DNA from 4 places in the Streptomyces sp. NPDC050759 genome. Region 1 is predicted to be linked to each of the others. Evidence: riboswitches for the same ligand, from Rfam matches in the RefSeq annotation. Region 1 holds a riboswitch; each other region holds the start of a gene.
What was found. Region 1 has a riboswitch for cyclic di-AMP ahead of ACIBJB_RS37215 (NlpC/P60 family protein). Riboswitches for the same ligand answer to the same signal wherever they lie in the genome.
Positions count from the first base shown of each region.

Region 1 (7,445 bases):
AGCTCCGCCTGACGCGACTTCAGCGATGCCAGCTCGATGTGCGCGGCCCCGCGCAACTGCTCGATCTCCCGCAGCTGCCGGCGTACGTTCGCCACGGAGGCGGCCTGCCGGGTACCGGCCCGTTCGACGAACTCGGCGCTGTCCAGGTACCGATCGGGGTCGTCGGTGAACGCGAGCTGCATCGCGGGGTCGAGGCCGCCGCCGCGGTACTGCGCCGCGGCGATCGTCCCCAGTGCGTCACGTGCCTCGTTGAGCTGCTCCGTCCTGCGGGCCGCCTCGTCCCGCAGGGTGCCCAGCCGGGTCTCGGCCGCCTCCGCCTTCTCTTTGGCGCCGTTGTACTTCTCGGTGGCGGCCTCGGCCTCCTGGTACAGCTGGTCCACCTTCGCCTTGACCTGCGTCGGTGTGAGCTGCGGCTCGGCGTGTCCGGTCCCGTCGAAGCCCGTCGCCGTCGCCGCCCCCGCGAGGGCGATCGTCGCTGCCGTACGGACCGTGTGGCCGCCGGCCGAGCTCCTGCGGGACTTGCGGTGCGCTGCCACGTGGACTTGCACGTCCTTTCCTCGACCGCCCGCCCGCCCCGGGCTTCACGGACGTACGAACGCCAGGGGGAGCGGCCGTACGACCCGCCCGGGGCGGTGTGCGCGTCCGGCGACGGCCTGCACAGGGGGAGCTGGCCGCCGCCGGACCTTCTCGGCGGTGGTGGCCGACTGCCGCCCCTGGCCCGGGCGGCGGTGGGGAGCCGGTCACCTGGTGGAGGACGCTAAACCCGACCGTGACGGGGAGGTAACGCGTTGTGCGGAACTGCCGCCAGGGGACCGCCGGTTGACCGAAGGTGACCGTGATCGCGGCCCGGCTCCGTCGACTTCGCGCGGTGCGCTGACCGAAGTCGGGATTCCGGGATCCCTGGCGGGTGCCGAGTGCTATGGGCCGCATATATGCAAGATCTCTCAAGGGGCCGGTGCAGGTCCCCCTCGCGGCCCGGAATAGGCTCCGGCCTCATGGACGTACTCATCCATCTCTTCGTCGGCCTGCACATCATCGGCATCGCCGCGCTGCTCGGCGGCTTCCTCACGCAGATGAAGGCGATGGGCCGGGGCACCGCCCGGTTCGTCCCCGCGATGCTGCACGGTGCCGCGACGATGCTGGTCACCGGGGTGATCCTGGTCGGTCTCAACCAGGCCGACGACCAGCACGTCAACAACATCAAGATCGGCGTGAAGCTCGCCCTGCTGATCGTGATCCTCGGCCTCGTCTATGTGAAGCGGGACGACGAGAAAGTGGACAAGAGCCTGTTCGGCCTGGTCGGCGCGCTGACCACGGCCAACGTCTTCATCGCGGTGCTGTGGACCTGACGGCGGCCCGGGCGGACTCGACCGCCCCCGCGGCGACGGCCGACCAGGCCGCCACCGAGAGCCACAGCAGCACCTCACCCGGGGTCTCGAGCCACGGGACATCCACGGTGGCGGCGACCGACAGGGTCGCCACCGCGGTCACGCCCATGGGGAACACGGTGACCCAGCGGCGCACGTCGTAGCGCGGGCGCGGGCGCACGAACTCGGCCACCAGCAGTACGGCGTACCAGGCAGGCCCAGCACCAGCAGGGCGACGGTCACCGCCCGCAGGACGCCGTGGTCGTCGTCGTTCCACAGGTACAGGCGCGCGCTGTCGGCAGTGATCAGCTGCGAGCCGGCGAGCGCCGAGAGGGCGAGCGCGCCGCCCGCGATCCACTGGTCGCCCGGTCCCTCCATCACCTGGCGCAGGTCGAAGCGGTAGAGCGCGACGCCGTAGAGGACCAGGCCGAGCCAGAACAGGACGAGCGCCGTGTGCGCGAGCCATGCCGCCGACTCGGCCGCGGCGAGCGTGGCGCCGAGGACCGCGAGGCCCTGGGTGGCCACACAGCCGAGGAACACCTCGCCGGGCCTCCGCCGCTTCCCGTTCCCGACGACGGGCACGATCAGCACCGGCCACAGCAGCGCGGACAGTGCCAGCAGCGCCTCGGCGAGGGGCTGCCGGCCGAGCGCGGAGAAGCGGGTGCCGAGGACGGTGGTCGCCGCCACGGCCGTCAGGGCGCCCGGTCTCCCGTCGTCGGCGAACCATCGCGCGCGCTCCCGCAGCAGTCGTACGGCGAAACCGGCGGCCACCCCCAGCCAGGCCGCGCAACCGATCACCAGGGCGATCCGGGACAGCGTCTCGTGGCCGGCAAGCTGGAGCCCGACCGACACGATGCCGGTCGCCATCACGGCGGCCCCGGCCGCGGGCGGGCGCCGCGTCCACCAGACGCGCAGGGGAGAGTGCGGGGAGGTACCGGACATGTGCCGATGCTAGGAAGCTCCGCGTGCCCGGCCGGCGGGGCGCGCACGCGCGCGTGCGGAAATCGCGGAAATCGCGGAAATACGCGCGGGCGAACGAGTCCCGCCCGCGCGCTGGTGACCGGCGGTGCCTCAGGCGGGGCGCACGACGCTGTGGATCGCCGACTCGCCGTCGTAGTAGATCGACTCCTCGCGGACGTACGCGCCCGGCTTGGGGGCGTGGATCATCATGCCGTTGCCGATGTAGAGGCCGACGTGGCTGATGTCGTCGTAGAAGAAGACCAGGTCACCGGGCTGGGCGTCGGCGAGGGAGACCGTGGTGCCGGCGTTGACCTGGTCGTAGGTGACGCGGGGGAGGTCGACGCCGGCGGCCTTCCAGGCGGCCTGGGTGAGGCCTGAGCAGTCGTAGGAGTCGGGCCCGGTGGCACCCCAGACGTACGGCTTGCCGATCTGGGCGCGGACGAAGGCGAGGGCTTTGGCGGCCTTGGTGGCGTACGAGGAGTCGGTCGCCGTCGACGTGCTCTCCTGCGGGGCGGCGGTCTCCTGAGCCGCCTCCTGCGCGGCCTTCTCAGCAGCCGCCTGCTGCCGCGCCAGCTCGGCCGCCTTGCGGGCCGCCTCCTCCTGCTTGCGCTTCTCGATCGCCGCGAGGCGCGCCTTCTCCTGGGCCGTCAGCTCCGACAGCATCTCGCGCGCGTCGGCGAGCTTCTTCTGGACGGTCGCCTTGGCCGTCTTCAGGTCGCTCTGCGTCTCGGTGAGCGTCTGGAGGCTCTGGGAGGCCTCCTGGCGCTTCTTCATCGTGGCGGACTGCTCGGAGACGTAGTCGTCGACCGCGCCCTTCTGGCGGTTCGTCAGACGCCCCATCAACTGTGTCTGGTCGAAGTAGTCCTGCGGAGTGTCGGCGAGCAGGAAGGTCGCCGTGCCGGAGGCCCCGGCGCCGGTGCGGTACTGGGCGGCGGCGAAGGAACCGAGCTCTTCCCGCGCCTCGTTGAGCTGCTCCGTGCGCCGGGCGACGTCGTCGAGGAGCGTGTCGACCTGCTTGCGCTGCTTGGCCGTCTTCTCCTTGGCGGCGTTGTAGGTGTCGGTCGCCGACTCGGCCTGGCGGTAGAGGTCGTCGACCTTCTTCTCCACCTCTTCGAGACTCGGCTTGTCATCGGCCGGCGCGGCGTTCGCCGACTGGGACAGCAGGGCCACGGAGGTGAGGGCGGCCGTCGCGAGGGCCGGGGTCCGTATGCCTGCTACGCGCGTACCCACGGGACGCGACTTGCGGTGCGACGCCAAGGGAGGCGACTCCTTCCAATGCTCCGCCTACCGAGTTAGCTGTCGGGTTCGGGCGGGAAGGGTTGCCCTACGGCGCTCCCGTGGGCGGGAGTCGGCCGATTCACCCCAAGGTCGGTGGGTCCCCGGCTCCGGGCGCGCGGCGGCGCTGCGGACTCGGCGGAGGCCGTGCGGCCCGGCGACGTTCGCCGGAGGGGGTCGTACGGCCTGCCCGGAACGGTAGCCAACGGGTGTGGCCTCTGTGAAGGTTGATGTTCGATATGCCCGATACATTTTCGTGACCCTGGACTCGGGTGTCGCTCCGCGTGGCCCATCCGGTGTGATCTGTGACGACTTGCAGGTCTGGAAGATCATCGGGTTCTGATCCGAGGGGATGTTCTCAGGGCGGCGGCGGTGTGTCAGTGGGGCACCCTAGACTCGGAGAGCGATGAGCAGCCTCTTTGACGACAGCTTCCTGGCGGACCTCCAGGCCCCTAGGGCCCACGGGGAAGAACCGCCGCCGCCCGAGGACGAGCACGTACCGGAACCCGTTCCGGACGACCTGTTCGGTGGGAAGTTCGACGCGCCCCCGGACCGGGACGCGTACTACCGCGACGGCGCCCCCCGCCCGGTGGTGGACCCCGCCGCGCTCCTGGACGGGCTGAACGAGAACCAGCGCGCGGCCGTGGTGCACTCCGGCACCCCGCTGCTCATCGTGGCCGGCGCCGGCTCCGGCAAGACCCGGGTGCTCACCCACCGCATCGCCCATCTCCTCGGCGAGCGCCACGTCCACCCGGGCCAGATCCTCGCGATCACCTTCACCAACAAGGCCGCGGGCGAGATGAAGGAGCGCGTCGAACACCTCGTCGGCCCGCGCGCGAACGCGATGTGGGTGATGACCTTCCACAGCGCATGCGTGCGGATCCTGCGCAGGGAGTCGAAGAAGCTCGGCTTCACCTCCTCCTTCTCGATCTACGACGCCGCCGACAGCAAGCGCCTGATGGCTCTGGTCTGCCGCGACCTGGACCTCGACCCCAAGCGCTACCCGCCGAAGTCCTTCAGCGCCAAGATCAGCAACCTGAAGAACGAGCTGATCGACGAGGAGGACTTCGCCGCCCAGGCCACCGACGGTTTCGAGAAGACCCTCGCCCAGGCCTATGCCATGTACCAGTCGCGGCTGCGCGAGGCGAACGCCCTCGACTTCGACGACCTGATCATGACCACGGTCAACCTGCTCCGGGCGTTCCCCGATGTCGCCGAGCACTACCGCCGCCGCTTCCGGCACGTCCTCGTCGACGAGTACCAGGACACCAACCACGCGCAGTACGCGCTGGTCAGGGAGCTGGTCGGGACCTCCGAGCACCCGGTGGACGTACCGCCGAGCGAGCACGACCTGCCGCCCGCCGAACTCTGCGTCGTGGGCGACGCCGACCAGTCGATCTACGCCTTCCGCGGCGCGACCATCCGCAACATCCTCCAGTTCGAGGAGGACTACCCGGACGCGACGACGATCCTCCTCGAGCAGAACTACCGCTCCACCCAGACGATCCTCACCGCCGCCAACGCCGTCATCGAGCGCAACGAGTCCCGCCGCCCCAAGAACCTGTGGACCAACGCGGGCGCGGGTGCGCGCATCACCGGCTATGTCGCCGACACCGAGCACGACGAGGCGCAGTTCGTCGCCGACGAGATAGACCGTCTCACCGACGCGGGCGACGCGAAGGCCGGTGACGTGGCCGTCTTCTACCGTACGAACGCCCAGTCCCGTGTCTTCGAAGAGGTCTTCATCCGCGTCGGCCTGCCCTACAAGGTCGTCGGCGGCGTCCGCTTCTACGAGCGCAAGGAGGTCCGGGACGTCCTGGCCTACCTGCGCGTCCTCGCCAACCCGGAGGACTCCGTGCCGCTGCGCCGGATCCTCAACGTCCCCAAGCGCGGCATCGGCGACCGTGCCGAGGCGATGATCGACGCCCTGTCCCAGCGCGAGAAGATCAGCTTCCCGCAGGCACTCAAGCGCGTCGACGAGGCGTACGGCATGGCCGCGCGCTCCACCAACGCCGTGAAACGGTTCAACGTGCTGATGGAGGAGCTCCGGACCATCGTCGAGTCCGGCGCGGGCCCGGCGACCGTCCTGGAGGCGGTCCTCGAACGCACCGGCTATCTCGCCGAGTTGCAGGCCTCCACCGACCCCCAGGACGAGACCCGCATCGAGAACCTCCAGGAACTCGCCGCCGTGGCCCTGGAGTTCGAGCAGGAGACCGGCGAGGGCGAGGCCCCGGCCGGGCTCGCCGCATTCCTGGAGCGGGTCGCGCTCGTCGCGGACTCCGACCAGATCCCCGACGAGGACCAGGACGGCTCCGGCGTCATCACCCTGATGACCCTGCACACCGCCAAGGGCCTGGAGTTCCCGGTCGTCTTCCTCACCGGCATGGAGGACGGCGTCTTCCCGCACATGCGCGCCCTCGGCCAGCCCAAGGAGCTGGAGGAGGAGCGGCGCCTCGCCTACGTCGGCATCACGCGCGCGCGTGAGCGGCTGTATCTGACCCGGTCCGCCCTGCGCAGCGCGTGGGGGCAGCCGTCGTACAACCCGCCCTCCCGCTTCCTGGAGGAGATCCCGGCACAGCATGTGGACTGGAAGCGCACAGGGGCGGCCGGTGCTCCCGCGGGACCGGTCTCGGGGGTCGCCGCCTCGTTGTCGTCTTCCCGTTCCCGCTCCTCGGCGTCGGGCGCGTCCGGTTTCGCGACGCGCAGGACCTCGGAGAAGCCGGTGGTGGCGCTGGCCGTCGGCGACCGTGTCACCCACGACCAGTTCGGGCTCGGCACGGTGGTCGGGGTGAAGGGCACGGGGGCGAACGCCGAGGCGACGATCGACTTCGGGGAAGCGAAGCCGAAGCGGCTGCTGCTGCGGTACGCGCCGGTGGAGAAGCTGTAGCCCCGGAAGGGGGCTGGGCCCGAAGGGTTACGTCGGGTCCAGCCCGTGGCTGCGCAGCCACGGAAGCGGGTCTATGGCCGAACCGCCCGCCGGGTGCACCTCGAAGTGCAGATGGGGGCCGGTCGAGTTGCCGGAATTGCCGGAGTACGCGATCGGGTCGCCGGCCTTGACCGTCGTACCGGAGGCGACGCGGTAGCTGGAGAGGTGGCAGTACCACGTCTCGGTGCCGTCCTTCGCCGTCACGACCATCATGTTGCCGTACGCGCTGTTCCACTGCGTCCGGACGGTGCCGTCGGTCGCGGCCATCACCGTCGTGCCGTACGACACCGGGAAGTCGATGCCGGTGTGGACGGACATCCAGTTGATGCCGGCCTGACCGAAGTAGGCGCTGAGACCCCGCTGCTCGACCGGAAGGGCGAACTTCGGGCGCAGCCGCTCCTTGCGGGCCGCCTCCTCCGCCGCCTTCCTCTTCTCGGCCACCTGCTGGGCCTTGAGGTCGATGCGCTCCTGCGTGCGGCTGGCCCGATCGGCGAAGTCGTCGGCACCGGCCGAGAGGCTCTTGAGCTGGGTGTCCAGCTTGTTGTTCGCGATGGCCGGCTTGACGGCGGTCGGGTCCGCGAGGGTCGTCGAGGTCTCCTGGCCATCGCCGGTCAGCGTGCCGACCGAGGCTGCGGCGATCCCGGCGACCCCCATGACACACGCCGAGGGGACGGCGATCGTCAGCAGCGCGGAGCGCTTGGCGGGCATACGGCGGCGGGAGCGATTGGCGTTGCGCGCGGCCACGCGGGAGCCCTGGGCGGGGATCGGCGCCGGACCGGCCTCTTCCTGGTCGTCGAGGAGGGGGGCGTCGGCGTCGTGGACGGCGGGCATCTCGCCGGTGGCCGTGGTGGCCGTCGACTCGCCGTCGTGCGGGGCGTGTTCGGCGTAGGCGTCGCCGTGCGGATTCGCCTCGCCGT
Region 1 covers NZ_JBITGI010000017.1:30,775-38,219, forward strand. The annotation lists gene ACIBJB_RS37200 (NlpC/P60 family protein) at 1-536, opposite strand, end outside; gene ACIBJB_RS37205 (hypothetical protein) at 996-1,349, shown strand; partial or broken gene ACIBJB_RS37210 (tellurite resistance/C4-dicarboxylate transporter family protein) at 1,327-2,309, opposite strand; gene ACIBJB_RS37215 (NlpC/P60 family protein) at 2,439-3,584, opposite strand; cyclic di-AMP (ydaO/yuaA leader) riboswitch at 3,592-3,753, opposite strand; gene pcrA (DNA helicase PcrA) at 4,009-6,489, shown strand; gene ACIBJB_RS37225 (M23 family metallopeptidase) at 6,517-7,445, opposite strand, start outside.

Region 2 (7,445 bases), on a different contig from region 1:
GGTGCCCTGGACCTGGAGGGTCGGGGCGGTGTCCACGTGACCGCGCGGGCCCAGCGGGAGGCCGTAGCGGGCCAGGACCGGGTTCGGCTTGACGCCGGCGGTCCACACGATGGTGCTGGAGTCGACCTCGAGGCCGTTCTTGAGGACCACGTGGCCGTCGACGCAGGAGTCCATCGAGGTGGAGAGGTAGATCTCCACGCCCCGGCTCTCCAGGTGCTCCTTGCCGTACTGGCCGAGCTTGGGGCCGACCTCGGGGAGGATCTTGTCGGCGGCGTCGACGAGGATGAACCGCATGTCCTCGCGCGAGACGTTGCTGTAGTACTTGGCCGCGTCGCGGGCCATGTCCTCGACCTCGCCGATGGTCTCCGCACCCGCGAAGCCACCGCCGATGAAGACGAAGGTGAGCGCCTTGCGGCGGATCTCCTCGTCGGTCGTGGAGTCGGCCTTGTCGAGCTGCTCAAGGACGTGGTTGCGCAGGCCGATGGCCTCCTCGATGCCCTTCATACCAATGCCCTGCTCGGCGAGGCCGGGGATCGGGAAGGTGCGGGAGACCGCGCCGAGCGCGATCACCAGGTAGTCGAAGGGCAGCTCGTACGCCTCGCCGACCAGCGGGGCGATCGTGGCGACCTTGCGGTCCTGGTCGATGGTGGTGACCCGGCCGGTGAGAACCTCCGCCTTGGGCAGCACGCGTCGCAGCGGGACGACGACGTGGCGCGGGGAGATGTTGCCGGCGGCGGTTTCGGGGAGGAAGGGCTGGTAGGTCATGTACGACCGGGGGTCGACGACCGTGACGGTCGCCTCGCCGTAGCGCATCTTCTTGAGAATGCGCCGAGCTGCGTACAGGCCTACGTACCCACCGCCTACTACGAGGATCCTGGGACGCTCCGTGGTGCTCATGGCATCGAGTATCCACCCGCCCCAGGGGGGTCGCTCGTGCGCCCCTTCACAAGCTCTTGCAGAGGGTGTGTTATCCTCCGCGACTCGCGTGATCCACGTCATGGCGCGAGACGGGAACCACCGTGTAGGGCGACCCGTTGTCAATGCCGCGTGAGCTGCCTCTCTGCGCCGAAAGCCCTCCTGTGAGAGACCCGCGCGACCCCCTCGCGCGACCCTCGCCCGAGGTCCGCATCCCACCGTTTTGAACGTGTTCACAGGGGTGTTGGGACCCCGGAAGGGCCAACCGGACCAGATTCGTCGTCCGACAGGGCCCAATTCCTTGTGAAGAACTTCACGAACTTTCCCGGCGACACGTCAAGGAGGGCCCCCGAAGGGCCCCCCGGACGCGCTCATACGTTGTTCTCCCTGCTCAGCAGAGGTGCTCGACAGGGTCCTGCGGAGTCCTACGCGACCGACCACGCGATGCCGTCGAGGATGTCGTGCTCGCTCACGACGACCTCCTCGGCGCCGATCCGCTCCATGATCGACAGGAGTACGAGAGCCCCGGCGGCGATGACGTCCACGCGCCCGGGATGCATGGAGGGGACGGCCGCGCGCTCGGCGTGGGTGGAGTGCAGCAGCCAGTCGGTGATCTCCCGGACGCGCTCGTGGGAGATCCGGGAGTGGTGGATGGCCTGCGAGTCGTACTCGGGCAGCTCCTGCGCGATCGCCGACACGGTGGTGACGGACCCGGCGAGCCCCACCAGCGTGCGCGCCTCGCGCAGCGGGACGGTCTCCTCGGCCAGGTCGAGAGCGGCCTCGATGTCGGCCCTCATGGCCGCGATCTGCGCGTCGGTGGGCGGGTCGCTGACGACCCCGTCCCGCACGAGGTGCCGCTCGGTCATCCGCACACAGCCCACGTCGACGGAGCGTGCGGCGCGCACATGGCCGTCGCCCACCACGAACTCCGTCGAACCACCGCCGATGTCCACCACGAGGTAGGGCCTGGCCAGGTGGTCGCTGCCCTTGAGTTCCTTGGTCGCCCCGGTGAAGGAGAACTCCGCCTCCTGGTCCCCGGAGATGACCTCGGGCTCGACCCCGAGGATGTCGAGGACCCCGCGTACGAACGCGTCCCGGTTCTCCGCGTCCCGGGAGGCGGAGGTGGCGACGAACCGCAGCCGCTCGGCCCCGTGCTCCTTGATGACCGCCGCGTACTCCCGGCACGCGGCGAAGGTCCGCTCCAGCGCCTCGGGCGCGAGCCGCCCGGTCCGGTCGACGCCCTGTCCGAGCCGCACGATGGTCATACGACGGTCCAGGTCGACCAGTTCGCCGGTCTCGGGGTCGCAGTCGGCGACGAGGAGGCGGATGGAGTTCGTACCGCAGTCGACGGCGGCGACGCGGGTCATCGGTCGTCTCCCTCGACCGGCTTGAAGGCGAAGTGGCCCGTGCCGTCCTCGGAGGCGTGCACCTGCCACCCCGCACCGGTCGGCGGCCCGAAGGGCTTCACGCACGCGCCCTTGCGCCACCACTCCGGCAGCATCGCGATCGCCTCGTCGCCCAGCGGGTTGACGCCCGGGCCCGCGGCGAGCGAGTGGCCCACCAGGACGTGCAGGCACTTCACCCGGTCCGGCATGCCGCCCGCGCTCGGGAAGCCCTCCAGCACCTCGATGGCGTCACGGCGGGCGATGTAGTCCTCGTGCGCGGCCCGGTACGCCGCCGCGAGCTCCGGGTCGGTCTGGAGCCGCTCCGTCATCTCCTTCATGACACCGTTCGCCTCGAGGGTGCCGATCGCCGAGGCGGCGCGCGGGCACGTCAGGTAGTACGTCGTCGGGAAGGGCGTGCCGTCGGGCAGCCGAGGCGCGGTCTCCACGACGTCCGGCTGCCCGCACGGACACCGGTGCGCGATCGCCCGCAGCCCGCGCGGCGGCCGCCCGAGCTGCTGCTTGAAGGCCTCGACGTCCGCGTCGGTCGGCTCGGTTCGCGGAGTGGAGGGCGGAGGCGTTTCCATGCCTGTCTTTCTATCGGTCCATCGGTCGGTTCACTGGTCGGAGGCGTCGGACTTGTCGACCCCGTCCCAGAGGTTCGCGTACCAGGGGCGGTCGGCGGCCCCGAGGTCGGTGTGCGACTGTTTGGCCGCGTCCGGGTCGACCACGATGAAGCCCGTCTCGCCCGGCATCACATAGTGCAGCCGCTGCCGGATCTGCTGCTCGGCGTACGTGTCGTCCTGCCAGCGTGCCTTGAGGTCGCGCAGCTTCTCCACCCGCTCGGCGGCCCGCGCCTTCTCCCGCTGCAGGTCGGCGATCTCGGCGCGCTGGGAGACGTACTGCCTTATCGGGTACGCCAGCGCCACCACCAGCGTGCACAGCACGAGCGCGAGCAGCGCGGCCCGGCCGGTCAGCCGGGAGCGGCGGGCCTGTCGCTTGGTCTGGGAGCGGTAGACACGGGCCGCGGTCTGCTCGCCGAGCAGTCTGATCCTGGTCGCGGTGGAGAAACGGTCCCGGTCCTTCACGGCCATCGGCTTTCCGCCTCCCCTTCTACGTGCGTACGTCCCCGCACACGGTACGGGACCGGTACGGGGACGTACGTACGACTGGCGAAGGCTTAGCCCTGCCGGGGTCAGCCCTTGAAGCTGCTCAGCCCTTGAAGCGCGGGAACGCGGAGCGGCCGGCGTACACCGCCGCGTCGTCGAGGATCTCCTCGATGCGCAGGAGCTGGTTGTACTTGGCGACGCGCTCGGAGCGGGCCGGCGCACCGGTCTTGATCTGGCCGCAGTTGGTGGCGACGGCGAGGTCGGCGATGGTGACGTCCTCGGTCTCGCCGGAGCGGTGCGACATCATGCACTTGAAGCCGCTGCGCTGGGCGAGCTCGACGGCGTCCAGGGTCTCGGTGAGCGAGCCGATCTGGTTCACCTTGACGAGCAGGGCGTTGGCGGCGCCGTCGTCGATGCCGCGGGCCAGGCGCTCGGGGTTGGTGACGAACAGGTCGTCGCCGACGATCTGGACCTTGTCACCGAGCTTGTCGGTGAGGACCTTCCAGCCGGCCCAGTCGTCCTCGAACAGCGGGTCCTCGATGGAGACGAGCGGGTAGGCCGCCACGAGCTCCTCGTAGTACTCCGTCATCTCGGCGGCGGAGCGGTCCTTGCCCTCGAACTGGTACTTGCCGTCCTTGTAGAACTCGGAGGCGGCGACGTCGAGCGCCAGGGCGACCTGCTCGCCGGGGATGTAACCGGCTTCCTTGATGGCCTCGAGGATGAGGTCCAGGGCGGCGCGGTTGGACTCCAGGTTCGGCGCGAAGCCGCCCTCGTCGCCGAGGCCGGTGGACAGGCCCTTGCTCTTCAGGACCTTCTTGAGGGTGTGGTAGACCTCGGTGCCCCAGCGCAGCGCCTCGGAGAAGGACTCCGCGCCGATCGGGGCGATCATGAACTCCTGGATGTCCACGTTGGAGTCGGCGTGCGAGCCGCCGTTCAGGATGTTCATCATCGGCACCGGCAGCAGGTGCGCGTTCGGGCCGCCCAGGTAGCGGAAGAGCGGGAGGTCGCTGGCCTCGGAGGCGGCGTGCGCGACGGCGAGGGAGACGCCGAGGATGGCGTTGGCGCCGAGCGAGCCCTTGTTGTCGGTGGCGTCCAGGTCGAACATCGCCTGGTCGATCAGGCGCTGCTCGGTGGCGTCGTAGCCGACCAGCTCCGGGCCGATCTGCTCGATGACGGCGAGGACGGCCTTCTCGACACCCTTGCCGTGGTAGCGGTTCGGGTCACCGTCGCGGAGCTCGATGGCCTCGAAGGCGCCCGTGGAGGCGCCGGACGGGACGGCGGCACGACCCGTGCTGCCGTCGTCGAGGCCGACCTCGACCTCGACCGTGGGGTTGCCTCGGGAGTCCAGGATTTCCCGGGCTACGACGACGTCGATGGACGGCACGAGCATCTCCTTCTTGGGGTGTGACACGGTCCGCCGGGACCGCGGTGGGTTCTGCGAGACCGAGCCTAACCGCCTCCGGAGGATCGGCCACCGTGTGGACCGCCCCGTGGACAGAACCGAGAGTAAATTGTTTCTGAACTGAACAAAGACGTCCCGGTGGCGGCACATGAAAAGACCCCGCCCCGGTGCGTACGGGGGAACACGCACCGGAGCGGGGAGCCCGTGGGGACGGGGGGACCCTCACGAGGCCTTCATCGTGAAGGACACGGATGTGAGAGCGCTGTGGTTCAGCTGGGTCTTACTTCAGGTGCAGCTGCTGGCCGGGGTAGATGAAGTCGGCGTCGGTGATGATGTCCTTGTTCAGCTTGAACAGCTTCTGCCAGCCGCCCTTGACCTTGTGCTTCTCGGCGATCGAGCTGAGGGTGTCACCCTTGACGACCTTGTACTCGCCGTCACCCTTCTTGACCTTCTTGCCGGTCGGGGTGGTGACGGTCTTCTTGGCCGCCGGACGGTCGGTCGAACGGGAGGCGCTCTGCTCCTCGGTCGAACGGCTGCTCGTGTTCGAGGAGCTGCCGGAGGAGGACGAGCTGCTGCCGCCGCTGTAGCCGGCGCTGGACAGGCCCTTGCCGCAGACCGGCCAGGCACCCTTGCCCTGCGAGGCGAGGACCTTCTCGGCGACGGCGATCTGCTGGGACTTGCTGGCCTGGTTGGCCTGCGCGGCGTACTGCGTGCCGCCGTACGCGGCCCAGGTGGAGGCCGAGAACTGCAGGCCGCCGTAGTAGCCGTTGCCGGTGTTGATGGACCAGTTGCCGCCGGACTCGCACTGGGCGACGGTGTCCCACTCGGAGGCGGTGGCGGCGGAGGCGTTGCCGGCCGCCATCAGCGGGGCGGCGATGGCGACACCGGTGACACCGGCAAGCGCGGCGGCACGGGTGGCCTTGGACGGACGACGGTGCTTGCCCTTACCGGAAAACAGCATGGTGGATCCCCTCACCGACGCCTGCGAGGTGAGCTGTCGGGTTCGGGCCGGTTGAGTTGCCCGGCCGCACATCTCGCGATGCGCGGCTTCACCCCAAGCCGGTCCAGCGTGAACTGCTGGGCCCGGCACTTACCTTGGGTCCCCCGCTCCTGCCTACGGCGCTTGACGCGACGACTGTTCCCGTACGGCCGCTGGCAGGATTCGGCGTTGCGACAGACGGGGCTCGGGTTGCCGAGCGGTCACGACCGTAGACACGCGTTCGGCGGAATTTCAAAGACGATCAAGGCTTCTGAGACTCATCCCACACTTTCACCAAAGGGGACATTCGGTGCGAAGTGTGACGTGAACTCCCGTTGTTTTTCTGGGCTTTTCAGCCCTATTCAGCCCCTGTGTCGAGCGTCTGACCGGCGACGATGTTGCTCGGGTCGGCCCCGATGCGGTCCTTGTTCTCGGCGTAGAGGGCGCGCCATCCGCCGTCGAGGCCAAGGGAGTCGGCGATGGAGGCGAGGGAGTCGCCCTCCCGGACGGTGTAGGTGAGGGCGGCGTGGCGGCCGGCCGCGGAGGAGGCCGTGCTCTTCGTCGCATTCTCCTCGGCACTGCCACCCCGGTGCTTGCCGGAGCCGAGAGCGCCGACGTCCACGAGGGCCGAAGAACTACCCTCCTGCCACGACTTGTCCGCTTCGCCCTCTTCTGGGCTCACTACGGGCGAGCTGTCGGAAGGCTGAGCTTCTCCCTTGGCGGAGCCCTCGGAACCCGAGGAGTCCTTCTTGTCCGACGTGCCGGAACCGTCGTCACCGCTGGAGGGGGTGGCCGACGGCGAGGGGGTCGCGGACGAACCGTCCAGCGCGCCGAGCAGACCGGAAGACTCCTCGGAGCCCGACGAGTTGGAGGAACCGGACGAACCGGATGAATCAGACGAACCGGAGGCCGAGGCCGAGGGCGTCCCGCTCTCCACACCCGTGTCGACATCGGCCGAGCTCGAGTCCTTGCTGAGACCGTTGAGCAGGCCGCAGGTCGGCCACGCGGTGATGCCCTGGTCCGCGAGGAGCTTCTCGGCCACGGCTATCTGCTGGTTGCGGCTGGCCAGATCCGCGGTCCTGGCGTATTCGAGGCCGCCGTACTTCTCCCAGTTCTCCTGGGACATCTGGAGGCCGCCGTAGTAGCCGTTGCCGTCGTTCGCGCTCCAGGAGCCGCCGCTCTCGCACTCAGCGACCCGGTCCCAGGTGGTGCCGGTGGCGGCGCTCGCTCCGGTCGCTCCGAGCAGTGGGATCGCGATGGCGGATCCCGTCACACCGGCCGCAATGAGGAGAGCCGGAGCCTGACGGGGGCGACGGTGACGACCGTTCCCGGAGAGCATGGGGGGACCTTTCCCGAGAGAGCAGGGACCTGCGCGGCGGGTGGTGCAGGGCACCGCGCTGGTCCGTGAACGTATAGGGATTCGATCACTTGTCACAAGTTAATGCCGCGTAGATCACGTGAAGATCACAGACTTGAGGGCTCGTCATGTTTACGCGGCCCCGAGCGGGGATAGGCCGGACCCCTCGGTCGATTACCGGACGGGCGTGAACTCCACGGGCAAAGTACGCAGTCCACGCATGATGAGCCCCCCACGCCAGCGCAAATCGGCTGAATCCACCGCGAGTTGCAGGTCCGGGAGACGGGTGAGGAGGGTGGCG
Region 2 covers NZ_JBITGI010000016.1:112,343-119,787, forward strand. The annotation lists gene ACIBJB_RS36525 (NAD(P)/FAD-dependent oxidoreductase) at 1-897, opposite strand, end outside; gene ACIBJB_RS36530 (exopolyphosphatase) at 1,341-2,282, opposite strand; gene ACIBJB_RS36535 (DUF501 domain-containing protein) at 2,279-2,884, opposite strand; gene ACIBJB_RS36540 (septum formation initiator family protein) at 2,915-3,391, opposite strand; gene eno (phosphopyruvate hydratase) at 3,510-4,796, opposite strand; gene ACIBJB_RS36550 (transglycosylase family protein) at 5,089-5,769, opposite strand; cyclic di-AMP (ydaO/yuaA leader) riboswitch at 5,773-5,940, opposite strand; gene ACIBJB_RS36555 (transglycosylase family protein) at 6,146-7,126, opposite strand; gene ACIBJB_RS36560 (cytochrome P450) at 7,319-7,445, opposite strand, start outside.
Region 2: linked by a shared signal. The riboswitch ahead of ACIBJB_RS36550 (transglycosylase family protein) and the one ahead of ACIBJB_RS37215 (NlpC/P60 family protein) in region 1 are both predicted to bind cyclic di-AMP.

Region 3 (7,445 bases), on a different contig from region 1:
CTGGTGTCCCACTGGCGGTTATACGGAATGTCGATAGGTCGCTGCCCTCACTCAAGTCAGCGTATCCGGTCACCTTTGGATCACCGATAGCGCCCGCCCCGTCCATGCCAGGCGGTATCGGATCACGACCAGTATGTTTTTGATCACCTGAAAAGAAGGGATATCTATCGACTTGTAGGGAAGCAGTCGCAACACGCTCGCGCACGGCGGTCCGGGCATGTCGGCGTCCTGATCGCCTGCGGCCACTACGCCACATCCATCCCGACCGGTCGGTCGGCTCCTTCGCGGGCCCGCTGATCCCCGGCAGGCTCGGTGACCGCAAGGGCTGGTTGTCGGCGACGTGTGGCGGGACCTGCGGCTGGGCGACTCGAACAGGTCGACCCGTTCATCCACACCTGGCTCGACCTCCAGACGGGTGACACCTACTGGCGCGACGGCAGCGTCTGCGAGGACTACGGCGCGATCGACGCGGCCGTCCTCGCGGTGGACGGCCGGCACGACCCGGTCCTCAGTCTCGTCGAGCACCTGCCCGTCGGGCGCATACGGGCTCATCGGTGCATGGCCGCACGGGCCGACATGGCCTTCCCCGAACGTGACGACGGTGCCGTACGGCCTCCAGGGCCCTGCTGTCCTTGTCCGCTCTCGCTCCCCGCAGCACACGGGCACGCGTTCCCGCCCGGCCGCCGGAGCCGGCGGGCAGCTTCCTCGAACTGCCGGTACGCGCGCGTGAAGCCTCCTCGGACGTCGCGTTCGAGGAGCCCGAGCCGTGCGAGCCGCTCGGCGTCAGGCCCCCCGGGTACACCTGCGACGGGACGGACTTCCGCACCTCGAGCGAGGTCGTCCGCACCGACGGCGGTGAGGCGGCCCTCCACCGGACAGGGGAGCAGCGGATCCCACGGACAGCCGGTTGACTACGAGTTGGGCATTCTTGACCGTTTTACACCTCTTGCGCTCGGCTGTGACTTGGCCCACGCGGACAGGTGGACGGACGCCGATCCGGAATCTTTCGATCCGCCTTTGCCGACATGCCAGTTGAGGGTTGGCGACCGCAAAGGATCAAGTGCCCCAAATGCCTCCTCTCAAGGTCAATAGGCCTCGCATGTGAATTCGCCACTTGTTCCGGACATGTGCTCTCGCATACGTTCCCGGCCTGTCGGGCGGACGCCGAATCCTGCCACCGCCCGTACACCCACCGAGAAACCAGGGCAGGAGCGGGGGACCCAGGTAAGCCGCCGGACCGGGCGTCTTCGGACATACCGGTACGGCTCGGGGTGAAGTCATGCCTTTCGTAGGCGTGGCCGGGCAACTCCAGCCCGAACCCGACAGCTCACCTCGCAGGCGCCGGAGAGGAACTTCGCCATGTCTGCTGCCGCTCAGCACCGACGTCCCCGTACCAGCCGTCTCGTCCGCAAGCTCGCCGTCGCCGGCACCGGAGCCGCCGTACTCGCGCTCCCCCTCATCGGCGCGACCAGCGCGTCCGCGGCCACCCCACCCCTGCAGACCGCGACCACGCTCGGCTACTCCAACACCCTGGACGGCTGGATCCGCGCCTCCCTCGCCGTCATGGCGGAGCACGGCATTCCCGGCTCCTACGACGGCATCTACCGCAACGTCATCCGCGAGTCCTCCGGCAACCCGTACGCCATCAACCTCTGGGACTCCAACGCGGCCGCCGGCACGCCCTCCAAGGGCCTGCTGCAGGTGATCGACCCGACCTTCAACGCCTACCACGTGGCCAACACCTCGTGGGACCCGTACGACCCGGTCGCGAACATCACCGCGGCCTGCAACTACGCGGCCCAGCGGTACGGGTCCATCGACAACGTCTTCGGCGCCTACTAGGCCCCGGGAAACAGTCTTTCGAGGACGACGGCGATGCCGTCGTCCTCGTTCGACAGGGTCACCTCGTCGGCCACGGCCCTGAGTTCGGGGTGGGCGTTGGCCATCGCGACGCCGTGGGCCGCCCAGTCGAACATGGGGATGTCGTTGGGCATGTCCCCGAAGGCGATCGTCATCTCCGGCCTCAGGCCCAGGTGTTCGGCGGCCAGCGCGAGGCCCGTCGCCTTGGTGATGCCGCATGGCTGGAGTTCGACGGTCCCGGGCCCCGACATGGTGACCGTGGCCAGCGAGCCCACCACCGAGCGCGCCGTCACCGCCAACTCGTCGTCGGACAGATAGGGATGGCGCAGCAGCACCTTGCTGATCGGCTCGCACCACAGGTCGTCGCGCCGGTCGACCCGCACGGCCGGCAGGGTCGGGTGGGGCATCAGATAGCCCGGCTCGATGAGAGTGAGCCCGTCGACACCGTCCTGGTCCACGGCCGCGTACACCTGCCCGACCTCGGCCTCGATCTTCCCGAGCGCGGTCTCGGCCAGCTCCTGGTCCAGGGTCACCGACCACAGCAGACGGTCCGCACCGGCGTCGTACACCTGCGCGCCCTGCCCGCACACCGCGAGCCCCGTGCTGCCCAGGTCGTCGAGCAGCGGCCGCACTCTGGGCGCCGGCCGTCCCGTCACGACGAGATGCCGGGCCCCGCCCGCGGCCACCCGCGCGAGCGCGGCCAACGACCGGTCGGAGAAGGTGTCGTCGGCGCGCAGCAGCGTGCCGTCCAGGTCGGTGGCGATCAGTGCATATGCGGGGGAGGCGGCCATGATCAGAGAATACGGATGGTTGGCCCCTGCGACTCGACGCGAACCGGACGGCTGCTGCTTTCACATCCGTTGACGTGAGTTCCGCTTCCGCTCACGCCGAGTCCCGGACGACGAGTTCCGTCGGGAGGATCACCCCGGCCGTGTCCTCGCCGGCGATCTGGGCGAGGAGCATGCGGACCATCTCGGCGCTGATGCGGTCGAAGGGCTGGCGCATGGTGGTGAGGGCGGGGGCGATGGCGGTGGCCGCGGGTGAGTCGTCGAAGCCGCCGACGGTGATGTCGCCGGGGACCGAACGCCCGGCCTGCTGAAGGACGTTGACGACACCCAGGGCCATGAGGTCGGAGGCGACGAAGACGGCGTCCATGTCGGGAGCCTGGGCCAGCAGGCGACGGGCCGCCCGTTCGCCGCCGCTGCGCCGGAAGTCGCCCTCGACGACGAGCGCCGGGTCGTAGGGCAGGCCCGCCTCGGCCAGCACGTCCCGGTAGCCGGCCAGCCGGTCGGGGCCGCCCGGCATGTCCAGCGGCCCGGTGACCATCCCGACGCGGCGCCGGCCCCCGGTGAGCAGATGGCGGACCATCTCCTGCGCGCCCTCGCGGTCGGCGGCCGCCACGTAACTCACCTTGGAACCGAGCCCTATCGGCTTGCCGCAGACCACCAACGGGATCCCCGCGTCGTGGAGTTCGGCGGCGACGGGGTCGCCGCTGTGGTTGGAGAGCAGCAGCACGCCGTCGACGTGACCCGACGTGATGTACCGGGTCAGCCGGCGCCGGTCGTCGTCGCTCTCGGCCAGCATCAGCAGCAGCGGGATGTCGTGCTGGGCGAGCCGCTCGGTGCAACCTCGCAGCAGGACGTTGAAGTTGGGGTCCTCGAAGAACTTCTCCTGGGGTTCCGTCAGCAGGAACGCCACCGAGTCCGACCGTCCGGTACTGAGGCTGCGCGCATGCCGGTTGACCACGTAACCGGTCTTCCTGATGGCGGCCTCCACAGCCCGCCGGGCAGCGGGCGAGACGTAGTGGCCGCCGTTCAGGAAGCGGGAGACGGTGCCCCGCGAGACGCCCGCCTCCCGGGCCACGTCGTGGATGGTCGGGGGCCTTCGGCGTCCGTTCGCGCTGGTGGTCATGTTCCTCGTTCGTGAAAGGGGGTCCGGGCCTCAGGCCTTGACCGAGCCGCTGAGCAGGTCCAGGGACCAGAACCGCTGGATCACCAGGAAGAGCCCGATCAGCGGGAGGATCGCGAGCAGACAGCCGGTGATGACCAGGGTGTAGAGGGCCGGCTGCGAGGCGCCCTGCGCGAGCAGCGTGTAGAGGCCGAGGGTGATCGGGAACTTCTCGTCGTCGGCCAACATCACGTACGGCAGCAGGAAGTTGTTCCAGATGCCGACGAACTGGAAGAGGAACACCGTGATCAGACCCGGCATCATCATCGGTACGGCGATCCGCGAGAAGATCCTCCACTCGCTCGCGCCGTCCATGCGGGCCGCCTCCATCAGCTCGGCGGGCACCGACGCGGCCGCGTAGATGCGGACCAGGTAGACGCCGTACGGCGAGAGGATCGACGGCAGCAGCATCGACCAGTACGAGTCGGCCATGCCCAGCTTCGACAGCAGCAGGTACTGCGGTACGGCCAGCACGATGGACGGCACCAGGACGCCGGCCAGGATCATCTTGAAGATGGCCTCACGGCCCCGGAAGGCGAACCGGCCGAGCGCGTAGCCGCCGGCGGCGGAGACCGCGGCCGAGAGCAGGGCGCCGAAACCGGCGTAGAAGGCCGAGTTGGCCATCCAGCGCCAGAAGATGCCGTCGCGGTAGTCCGTCAGGTCGCTCAGGTTCTGCAGGAAGCCGCTGCCGGGGGCGAAGGTGAAGGTGGAGAAGAGCTCCGACCGGTCCTTGGTCGCCGCGATGACCACCCAGGCGATGGGGATCAGGCAGTACAGGGCGCCGAGGAGCAGCACGAGGGTGGGCACCCAGGCCGTCCGCCGTGCTTTGGCGGCCCTGCCAGTGGTGTCGGCGGTGAGGGTGAGGGGGGTCATGCCCGGTCCTCCCGGGTGTAGCGGTCGGAGATGCGCAGCAGGGTGAAGGAGAGGACGAACGTGGCCAGGGCCAGGACGACCGCGGTGGCGGAGGCGCCGTAGATGTCGGACTGCAGGAAGGCCTTGTCGTAGATGGCCATCAGGGGGCTCCACGAGCTGGGCAGGCCGTTGGTGAGCGGCTTGAGGGCCATCGGCTCGGTGAAGACCTGGAGGGTGGCGATCACCGAGAAGAAGAAGGTGAGCACCAGGGAGGGCATCACGATCGGGATCTTGATCTTCAGGGCGATGTTCAGATTCGACGCGCCGTCGATCCTGGCCGCCTCGTAGATGTCCGGCGGGATCGCCCGCAGCGCGGTGTAGATGACGATCATGTTGAAGCCGGTGCCGCCCCAGACCGCGATGTTCGCGAAGGAGAGGTAGAGGTTGCCGCCGTCGAACAGATCGGGCTGCGGGAGGCCGAACTTGTCGAGCAGGTAGTAGAAGGGGCTGACGTCCGGCAGGTAGAGGAAGCCCCACATCAGAGCGGCGATGATGCCCGGCACCGCGTAGGGCAGGAAGATCATCAGCCGGGCGAAGGGCGCACTGCGCGCCTTCGGGGTGTCCAGCATCAGCGCGAACAGCAGCGCGAGGCCGAGCATGGTCGGGATGACGATGAGGCCGTAGCCGAAGGCGCGCAGGACGCTGTGGCCGAACTCGGAGTCCTTGAGGACGTCGGTGTAGTTGCCGATCCCGTTCCAGACCTGTGAGCGGGCGCCCTTGCCGAGGCCGATGCCCTTGACCTGGACCCTGTGCAGGCTCAGCCAGATCGCGTACCCGATGGGCACCACGGTGAAGGCGGCGAAGAGGGTCAGGGTGGGCACCAGGAACCAGTACGGTGCGCTGCGACCGCGACCACGGCGGCGGGGGCGGCTGGGGCGGACGGACTGGGCGGTGCCGGTGCCGTCCGCCAAGGGCCCGACCTCGGTGAGGTCGGAGCCCTTGAGCGGAGCGCTGGTCATGCCTCGGTCACCTCGAAGCCCTGCTTCTTCATGTCGGCGAAGGTCTTCGACTGCATGGTGGCGAGGGCGGAGTCGAACTGGGACTCCTTCTTCGCCTTGCTGGCCTTGCCGAACGCGTCCTGGAAGGTGGTGTAGGCCGTGTTGACGTTGGGTCCCCAGGCCGCGGCGGCGGTGGTCGCGGCGATCTCGCCGGCCGTCGTGTAGAAGTCCGCCTGGTTGGCGAAGAACTCCGGCGTGGTGAGGACGCTCCCTGACTGGCCCTTCGTGGCGGCCGGGTAGATCGCGACCTCCTTGACCAGGGCGGCCAGCGCCTCCGGGTCGGTGTTCAGCCAGGTGGCGAACTTGGCGGCGGCCTCGGCGTGCTTGGAGTCGGTGGAGACACCGGTGGAGGAACCGCCCCAGCTGCCGGTGACGTTCTCGCCGGACTTCCACTGCGGCAGCGGGGCCATGCGCCACTTGCCCTTGGTGTCGGGGGCGGCGGAGACCAGCACACCGGGCGCCCAGACGGCGGAGACCCAGGCCAGGTGGGTGCCCTTGTTGAGGGCGTTGTTCCAGGCCGGGGTGTACATCGGCTGGTTGTCGATGACGCCCTCCTGCACCAGGCCGCCCCAGAACTCGGCGACCTTCTTCGTGCCCGCGTCGTCGATGCCGACGGTCCACTTGCCGGCCGAGTCGACGGTCCACCACTTGCCGCCGGCCTGCTGGGCGAGGCCCGCGAACAGACCGGGGTCGTTGGAGGAGAAGGTGGTCAAGTAGGCGTCCGGGACGGCCTTCTTGGCGGCGCGGGCGGTCTCGGCGAACTCCGTCCAGGTCTTCGGGACGCTGAGTCCGTGCTTCTTGAAGAGGTCCTCGCGGTAGTAGAACATCAGCGGCCCGGCGTCCTGCGGGATCGCGTAGAGCGCGTCCGTGCCGAGGGTGACCATGCCCCACAGGCCGTCGGCGAACTCGGACTTGGTGCTGCCCGCGTACTTGGTGATGTCGGCCAGGACGTCGTTGGAGACCAGGGTCGGCAGGGACTGGTACTCGACCTGGATGAGGTCGGGGGCGTTGCCGGCCTTCTTCGCGGTGATCAGCTTGGAGACGATCTCACCGCCACTGGCCTGCTTGGACACGGTGACCGTGATGTCCGGGTTCTTCTTGTTCCAGATCGCGGCGACCTTCTCCATGTTCGGAGCCCACGACCAGTAGGTCAGCTTGACCGGCCCGCTGCTCCCGCCGGAGTCCTTGTCGTCGGAACCGCCGCAGGCGGCGAGGGTGCTCGTGAGGCCGAGGGCTGTGGCCCCGGCAAGGATGCTGCGCCTGCTGATCTGGCGGCGGTTGATCGACATCTTCATCTCCCCTGACTTGGAACCAGCCGGTCTTGGACATCCGCGTACGCGGCAACCGCCGTGGGGGGAGGTTCTGCGGATGGGTCCGAGAGGCTGTGCGCGAGGGCCGCGCGGCTCTGTGATCGTGCACAGTAGAGAATTGTTTCGGCCCCTTGTCAATGGCGGGGGCTTGGGGTTACCTACTTGTTGCCCGCCGATGACAGGGGTGAGGGGAGCTGTGCACGATCACAGAAAATGAGGGTTTTCCTTGGTCGTCCGGCGTTTCGCCGACTCCCCTCACCCCGTTCCCCGGCCTTCCCGCCCGGCCCTCCCCCGGCCCCTGAAGTCACCGCTGAGCCGGTGTCCCCGTGACCGTCCGCGAAAGGACCCTTTTGACATGCGCAGACGCAGTGTTCTCACCGCTGCCGGAGCCGCCGCGCTGGCCGTTCCCGTGCTGGGG
Region 3 covers NZ_JBITGI010000014.1:124,629-132,073, reverse strand. The annotation lists partial or broken gene ACIBJB_RS34115 (CocE/NonD family hydrolase) at 317-664, shown strand; gene ACIBJB_RS34110 (hypothetical protein) at 633-911, shown strand; cyclic di-AMP (ydaO/yuaA leader) riboswitch at 1,181-1,356, shown strand; gene ACIBJB_RS34105 (transglycosylase SLT domain-containing protein) at 1,360-1,842, shown strand; gene ACIBJB_RS34100 (HAD family hydrolase) at 1,839-2,651, opposite strand; gene ACIBJB_RS34095 (LacI family DNA-binding transcriptional regulator) at 2,743-3,771, opposite strand; gene ACIBJB_RS34090 (carbohydrate ABC transporter permease) at 3,802-4,680, opposite strand; gene ACIBJB_RS34085 (sugar ABC transporter permease) at 4,677-5,678, opposite strand; gene ACIBJB_RS34080 (ABC transporter substrate-binding protein) at 5,675-7,012, opposite strand; gene ACIBJB_RS34075 (arabinogalactan endo-beta-1,4-galactanase) at 7,383-7,445, shown strand, end outside.
Region 3: linked by a shared signal. The riboswitch ahead of ACIBJB_RS34105 (transglycosylase SLT domain-containing protein) and the one ahead of ACIBJB_RS37215 (NlpC/P60 family protein) in region 1 are both predicted to bind cyclic di-AMP.

Region 4 (7,445 bases), on a different contig from region 1:
GACCTCGGCATGGTCGACCCCGCTGTACTTGGCGACATTGGTGAGGGACTCGGCGACCACGAAGTAGGCCGCGGCCTCCACCGCCGCGGGCGCCCGGGTGCCCGCCTCCAGACCGCCGTCCTCGACGCCGACCGTGAGCCCGCTGCTCGACGCCAGGGCCCGCACCGCGCCGACGAGACCCCGGTCGGTGAGGATCGGCGGATGGATGCCGCGCACCACCTGCCGCAGTTCCGTCAGCGCCTGTTCGGCCTGGTCCTGGGCGTCGTCCAGCAGTCTGCGGGCGGCGGCGGGGTCACGGTCGTAGGCCCGCTTGGCGAGTCCGATCCGCATCGAGAGGGCCACGAGGTTGGCCTGGGCGCCGTCGTGCAGGTCCCGCTCGATGCGGCGCAGTTCGGCCTCGTGTGCGGCGATGGCGTCGGCCCGGGTCTCCTTCAGCTCCTCGACCCGCCGGGCCAGCCTGGCCTTCGGGGAGGGCATGAGCAGCGCGGTCGACCAACGGGCCTCGGTGTCCGCGAGCTTCACGATCAGCGGCAGGACGACCGGGCCGCGGCGCAGGATCCCGGCCCGCACACCGTCGACCACCAGGCCGAGGGGCCACAGCGGGAGGGCGAGGGCGAGGAGGGCGCCGTAGAGGTAGTAGGCGACCATCCAGCGGAGGTCCCTGAGCGTGCCCGGGTCCCGCACGGAGATCCTCAGCCGCTCGCGGAGCGTGCCGGTCATCGGCGTGTACGCCTCGGGGATCTCCCTGCCCGTCCACAGGGCGGTCAGGTTGCGCTTGGCGCCGGCGATCCGCCGTATCAGCAGCACGGCCTCGGGCAGCAGCCAGCAGCCGACCACGGCGACCGTCCCGATGGCGGCGATCAGCAGCACGGTGATGAAGATGTACACGCCGAAGCACATCGCCGCGGCCACCACGAGGTGCACGGTCGCCATCGCCGCACGCTGCACCGACTTCCCCATGCGGCTCACGCTAGATGATCGGGCCCGGGAGCACGGTGTAGCCCGCTACACCACTACGGCCTCCCGTCGTCGATCCGCACGGAAACAACCCTGGCGCGAACCACGCCGCGGATGACGTATGCTGGTCACACAACGACGCGGGGTGGAGCAGCTCGGTAGCTCGCTGGGCTCATAACCCAGAGGTCGCAGGTTCAAATCCTGTCCCCGCTACTCACGGCTCAGGGCCGGAGTCCAGTTACTGGACTCCGGCCCTGAGTGTTTCCCCGGGTCGGGCCGCTGCTCGTGACGTGGGGTGAGCGGGTGAGCGCCCTCCGCTTAACCACTGACAGGCAGTCAAAACCTGTGGGTTGGCTGAGGCGAGGTCAACTCGCCCGTTTTTCACCGTTCATGGGCCGTAAGTCCTGCGGGATTTCGTTAATGATCAAGCGGAACGGCTTGGAATCGGGCCCCCGGGTCTATTAACGTTCGATAACGCAGCGCGGTCGTCCCAGCCGTCACAAGAGACGGCTCCGTGCTCACGCGCCGAATTCCGCAAGGAAACCGGGGAACCACCAACTTGGGGTGAATCGCTCGTAGTCCGCCGTGGCAGCACGGCCGGTATACGCGCGTAGGAGACCTTCCTGCTCCGAACCCGTCAGCTAACCCGGTAGGCGAGAAGGAAGGAAAGGAGCGCGCCCACGTGGCGTCCAACCCGCCTGCCCCCGAGGCGCCGTACGTTCCGAGCGACACCCTCGTGTACGACGGCTACCGCGCCGACGACGAGGCCCCGCTCGGCGAGTGGAACCCGACCGCGGAGTCCCTCGCCCCCGTACGAGGCCGGCACCGCGTCGCCAAGCAGCGTGGCGGAGGATTCGCCCGTAGCTCCACCGTTCTGGGCGTCGGTGTCATAGCCGCCGTCAGCGCCGGCGGGATGGCCAGCGCCAACACCGGCAAGCCGCCGGTCTCCCTCTCCATCCCCGACCTGCCCTCCGTGGGTTCGCTCATCTCGGACGACTCCGACTCCGCCGCGGACGACACGAGCGCCTTCAGCAGCGTCGGCGCCACCACCGCCGACACCGCCAAGGGCACCTCGGACGCCGGTGAGGCGCTGCGCTCGCGCATCCTGGCCCAGGCCGAGGTGCAGCAGGGCCAGATCGACACCAAGGCCGCCCAGGCCGTCGCGGCCGCCGCCGAGAAGGAGGCCGACGCGGCCGCCGCCAAGGCGGAGAAGGACGCTCAGGAGAAGGCCGCCGCCGCGAAGAAGAAGGCGGAGGAGGAGGCCGCGAAGAAGGCCGAGGCCGAGCGCCTGGCCGAGCTCGCCAAGCAGTACACGCTGCCGACCTCGTCGTACACCATCACGGGCACCTTCGGTCAGGCCGGCTCCCTGTGGTCCTCCGGCTATCACACGGGCCTCGACTTCGCCGCGCCCACGGGCACGCCGATCAAGGCCATCCACAGCGGCACCATCACGGAGGCCGGCTGGTCCGGCTCCTACGGCTACCGTACGATCCTGACCCTCGACGACGGCACCGAGCTGTGGTTCTGCCACCAGTCCTCGATCAGCGTCAGCGTCGGCCAGAAGGTCGGCACCGGTGACGTCATCGGCCGCGTGGGCGCCACGGGCAACGTGACCGGCGCGCACCTCCACCTGGAGGTCCACCCGGGCGGCTCGGCCGACGGGATCGACCCGATGGCGTGGCTGCGCGGCAAGGGTCTCAACCCCTGAGGTTTACGGCGATTTTGCGGCCGTTGTGGAAGACGGGCGTCCGGGGCTTGCGTTGACGTAGGACATGACTACTTCTCCGCTTCGCAAGCTCGGCTCCTCCGACCTCGAGGTCTTCCCGCTCTCCCTCGGTGGCAACGTGTTCGGCTGGACGGCCGACGAGGCCCAGTCCTTCGCCGTCCTCGACGCCTATGTCGCCGCGGGCGGCAACTTCGTCGACACGGCCGACTCCTACTCGGCCTGGGTCGACGGCAACTCCGGCGGTGAGTCCGAGAGCGTCATCGGCAAGTGGCTGGCGGCCCGGGGCACCCGCGACGACGTGGTCATCGCTACGAAGGTCAGCCAGCACCCCGACTTCCCCGGCCTGACCGCCACCAACATCAAGGCCGCCGCCGACGCCTCGCTGCAGCGCCTGGGCACCGACCACATCGACCTGTACTACACCCACTTCGACAAGACCGAGGTGCCGGTCGAGGAGATCATCGGCGCGCTGGACGAGCTGGTGAAGGCGGGCAAGGTGCGGGCGATCGGTGCCTCCAACATCTCCGCCGCGCGCCTCGCGGAGTCCCTGGCCTTCTCGGACCGCGAGGGCCTGGCACGCTATGTCGCCCTGCAGCCTCACTACAACCTGGTCTCCCGTGACACCTACGAGGGCGAGCTGCAGGCGGTGGCCGCGCGCGAGGGTCTCGCCGCCGTCCCGTACTACGCCCTCGCCTCCGGGTTCCTCACCGGCAAGTACCGCCCCGGCACGACCGTCGACAGCCCGCGGGCCGCGGCGGGCGCCGGCAAGCACCTGGAGACCGAACGCGGCCGGAAGGTCCTCGCGGCCCTGGACGACATCGCCGAGTCCCACGGCGTCCCGGTCGCCACGGTCGCCCTCGCCTGGCTGGCGTCCCGGCCGACGGTCGCGGCCCCGATCGCTTCCGCGCGTACGGTGGAACAGCTGCCGGCGCTGCTGGGGGTGGCGGAGCTGGAGCTGACGGAGGAGGAGGCGGCGCGCCTGACGGAGGCGTCGGCCTGACTCCCGGGCGGCAGGTGCCGACCGGGCTCTGAGCAGCCCTACGTCCGGTACGGGTTGTACGCGGGGTACGGCACCGCCGGGTGGGGCGGCTGGACCGGGTGCGGCGGATGGCCGTACACCCCGTACACCGGCCAGGGCGGCGCGGCCACCGGTACCGGCGGCGCCGTCATCCGGGCCGCATGGTCCAGCGCCGGCCGCGCGACGTCCCGCCGTCGCCACAGCTCGTGCAGCAACTCCCGCTCCCGTACGACGAAGTCGGCGTTCGCCCGCCCGAGCCGCCCCCGGCGCCGGAGGAACGCCAAGGACGTCGCGTACGCCTCGTACTGCGAGACGGCCCGTGCCGCGGCCCGCCCGCCGAACTGGCGCCGTGCGTACTCCCGCGCCACCCGTCGCGCCCGCATCGAGCCCAGCACATACGGCTCGGTCGGCGCCAGCCACCCGGCGACGGCGTACGCGGGCAGTTCCTCGCGCACGGTCTTCAGCTCCCGCTGCCGCGTCCAGATGACCAGCCAGGTCAGCAGCGCGAACGCCGGCACCATGAACATCGCGTACACCGCGAAGAATCCGAACTCCCCGAACGTCGACGAGCCGTTCCACGTCGCGTGCATGCCCATCGCGAGCAGCAGCCCGGACAGTGGGACGAGCACCCGTCGCACGTGCTGGCGTTCGGCCGAGAGCGCGGAGATGCCGAAGCCGATGCCGGTCAGGACGGTGAACAGGGGGTGCGCGAACGGCGACATCACGACGCGCACGAAGAAGGTCGCGGCGGTGACGGAGGCGATGCCGCCGTGGCCGTTGAGCTGGTCGGTGCCGAAGGCGGTGCCGAGGTAGAGGATGTTCTCGGTGAAGGCGAAGCCGGTGGCGGTGACCCCCGCTATCACCACACCGTCGACGATTCCGGTGAAGTCCCGTCTGCGGAACAGGAAGACGAGCAGCACGGCGGCGGCCTTGGCCGACTCCTCGACGATCGGCGCTATCACGGTCGCGCCGAGGGTGTCGGCGCCGGACGGGTCGGCGGTCGCCGTCGCTATCCACTTCGTCGCGAAGCTGTTGGCGATGATCGCTATCAGCGCCGCCGCGCAGGCGCCCCACGCGAAGGCGAACAGCAGATTGCGCCAGGGCCCCGGTTCGACCCGGTCGAGCCAGCGGAACGCGGCTATGAGCAGCGGTACGGGCAGGACGGCGAGCCCCAGGCCGACCAGGAACCCCTCGGTACCGGTCTGTTGACGGACCAGGGCGAGGATGACGAGCCCGGACAGCGCGAGGAGCGTGATCAGGGCGCCGTAGCGCAGCCTCCCCCGGAGGAGGTGTCCCCACCGCTGCCACCAGTGCGCATGCCGCAGCGCGGCGCCACCGGTGGGGTCACCGGGGTGCGTCGGATACGGGGGACAGGTGGCCACAGCATCGACCTTAACGAGACAGAGGCGCCGCCCGCAGGCGGGGCGGGTGATCAGGCGCCGGTGGGGGGCCGGTCGGGTCGGTCGCCGTGCTGTACGCGGCGGAACAGCAGGTCGTTCACGACATGTCCTTTGTCCAGTCCCTGCCCCTCGAAACGAGTCAGCGGCCGGAAGTCGGGACGTGACGCGAAACCGCCGTCGGCCTGTGTGTTCTCGAAGTCGGGGTGCGCGGTGAGCACGTCGAGCATCTGTTCGGCGTACGGTTCCCAGTCGGTCGCGCAGTGCACCAGCGCCCCCGGCCGCAGCCGCGTCGCGGCCAGGTCCAGGAACTCCGGCTGGATCAGGCGCCGCTTGTGGTGCCGCTTCTTGGGCCAGGGGTCCGGGAAGTAGACGCGCAGCCCGTCGAGCGAGTCCTCGGTGAGCATCTCGCGCAGCAGGATGATGGCGTCGCCGTTGCCGACCCTGATGTTGGACAGCTTCTGCTGCTCGGCGAGATTGAGCAGGTTCCCCTGCCCAGGGGTGTGCACATCGACGGCGAGGATGTTGATCCCCGGCTCCGCGGCGGCCATCTGCGCGGTGGCCTCACCCATCCCGAAGCCGATCTCCAGCACGACCGGGTGGTCGTTCCCGAACATCTCACCGAGGTCGATCGTGCGCTGTCCGTCGATGTCGAGGCCCCACGTGGGCCACAGCCGCTGCAACGCGTCCGCCTGCCCCGCCGTCACCCGGCTCCGGCGCGGCTGAAAACTCCGGATCCGCCGCTCGAAGTGCGATCCCGCGGGATCGGCACTGGGACCGTCGGGAAACCGCGGCTCCCCTTTGGCCCGGGTGTGCCGAACGGGGACACCGGGGGCGTGCAGAGCGGACTCGCCGGCGGCGGCGGGCCGGGACCGGGGGGCTTCGGGGGCGTTGAGGGAGTCAGACACAGTGGGGTCGATTTTACGGTGACCTCTGGGATGAACGCCGCCCTGGGATGTTCCGGCCGTCACGTCCGGGGCGGGGCAGGACCCGGTCGGCGCCGAGGGCGTCGGTGACCGGCTGCGTGGAGTCGCCCGCGCTGGCGGTGTCGGTGCCGGTGCCGGCGGCCATGCGGCGGGCCGTCGTCTTGGCTTCTGGGCTGTCACGTCCGGGGCGGGGCGTCTGAGTCGTTACGTCCGGGCCGGTCACGTCCGGGTGGCCGCGGCCGGGCAGCCAGTCCGGGCGGGCTGTGTCGGGGGCAGCCGCGTCCGGGCCCGTCGCGTCCGGGTAGCCGGTCCGGGTGGCCGGTCCGGGGCAGCTGCGTCCGGGTCGTAAGGGCCGGAGGCGGCGCCTGCGGACTGGCGGCACCTGCGGACGGGTGGTGGCACCCGCATCCGTCACGCTGAGCGCAGCGTTTCCAGTGCCCGTCGGGCCGCCTCGGTCGCGTGCGGGGGGGGTGCCCCTATGTGTTTGGTCAAGGTCGAAGGCCAGTAGGTTCGTGTGGTCGAGGGCGGACTGAGCTGTAGGGGTGGGCATGAGTGATGGCCAGGTCACGATCAAGCTCACGAGTGACGAGGCGCTGGTGTTGTCGCACGGGCTGGAGAAGCTCCAGATGACGGACCTCAGCCAGGTTGTCGACGATCCGGCGGTCTGGGCGCCGATCCATAGGATCGCCGGAACGCTCGACAAGGCGCTTCCTGAGCTGTTCGCATCCAACTATGACGAGCGGCTTGAGGCGGCTCGTCAGAGGCTTCGGCCGGAGGACTGATCGAGCGGCCTGAACTCCTCAGCTGGCTGCGGCGGGTTGGGGTTCGTAGAAGGTGCCGTCGCGGAGCATCGCGAAGAGGACGTCGGCTCGTCGTCTGGCGAGGCAGAGCAGGGCCTGGGTGTGGTGCTTGCCCTGGCTGATCTTCTTGTCGTAGTAGGTCCGCGATGCCGGGTCGCCCAGGGCAGCGAACGCGGAGAGGAAGAAGGCCCGTTTGAGCTGTTTGTTTCCCCTCCGGGAGGGCTGTTCGCCGCGGATCGAGGAGCCTGAGCTCCGGGTCGCCGGGGCGAGGCCCGCATAGGCGGCGAGGTGGCCGGCGGTCGGGAAGGTGCTGCCGTCGCCGACCTCGATCAGGATGCGGGCTCCGGTCCTGACGCCGATGCCCGGCATGGACGTCAGGACCTTCGAAAGAGGGTGGGCCTCCAGCAGTTCCTCGATCCGCCCGGCCAGCAGCTTGCGCTGGTCAAGCACGGCGGTCAGCGAGCCGGCCAGACTCGGGACGATCAAAGCGGCCGCCTCGGTGCCCGGAACAGTGACGGTCTGCTCGTCCAGGGCAGCAAAGATCTCCTCGACCAGCCGCTCGGCCATCCTCGGCGCCTTCGGCCGTAACAACGTGACGAGGCGCCGTCGTCCTGCCTTGCG
Region 4 covers NZ_JBITGI010000031.1:69,357-76,801, forward strand. The annotation lists gene ACIBJB_RS46390 (histidine kinase) at 1-960, opposite strand, end outside; tRNA gene ACIBJB_RS46395 (tRNA-Met) at 1,097-1,170, shown strand; cyclic di-AMP (ydaO/yuaA leader) riboswitch at 1,471-1,628, shown strand; gene ACIBJB_RS46400 (M23 family metallopeptidase) at 1,640-2,665, shown strand; gene ACIBJB_RS46405 (aldo/keto reductase) at 2,730-3,683, shown strand; gene ACIBJB_RS46410 (PrsW family intramembrane metalloprotease) at 3,722-5,083, opposite strand; gene trmB (tRNA (guanosine(46)-N7)-methyltransferase TrmB) at 5,134-6,006, opposite strand; gene ACIBJB_RS46420 (hypothetical protein) at 6,573-6,806, shown strand; gene ACIBJB_RS46425 (IS110 family transposase) at 6,825-7,445, opposite strand, start outside.
Region 4: linked by a shared signal. The riboswitch ahead of ACIBJB_RS46400 (M23 family metallopeptidase) and the one ahead of ACIBJB_RS37215 (NlpC/P60 family protein) in region 1 are both predicted to bind cyclic di-AMP.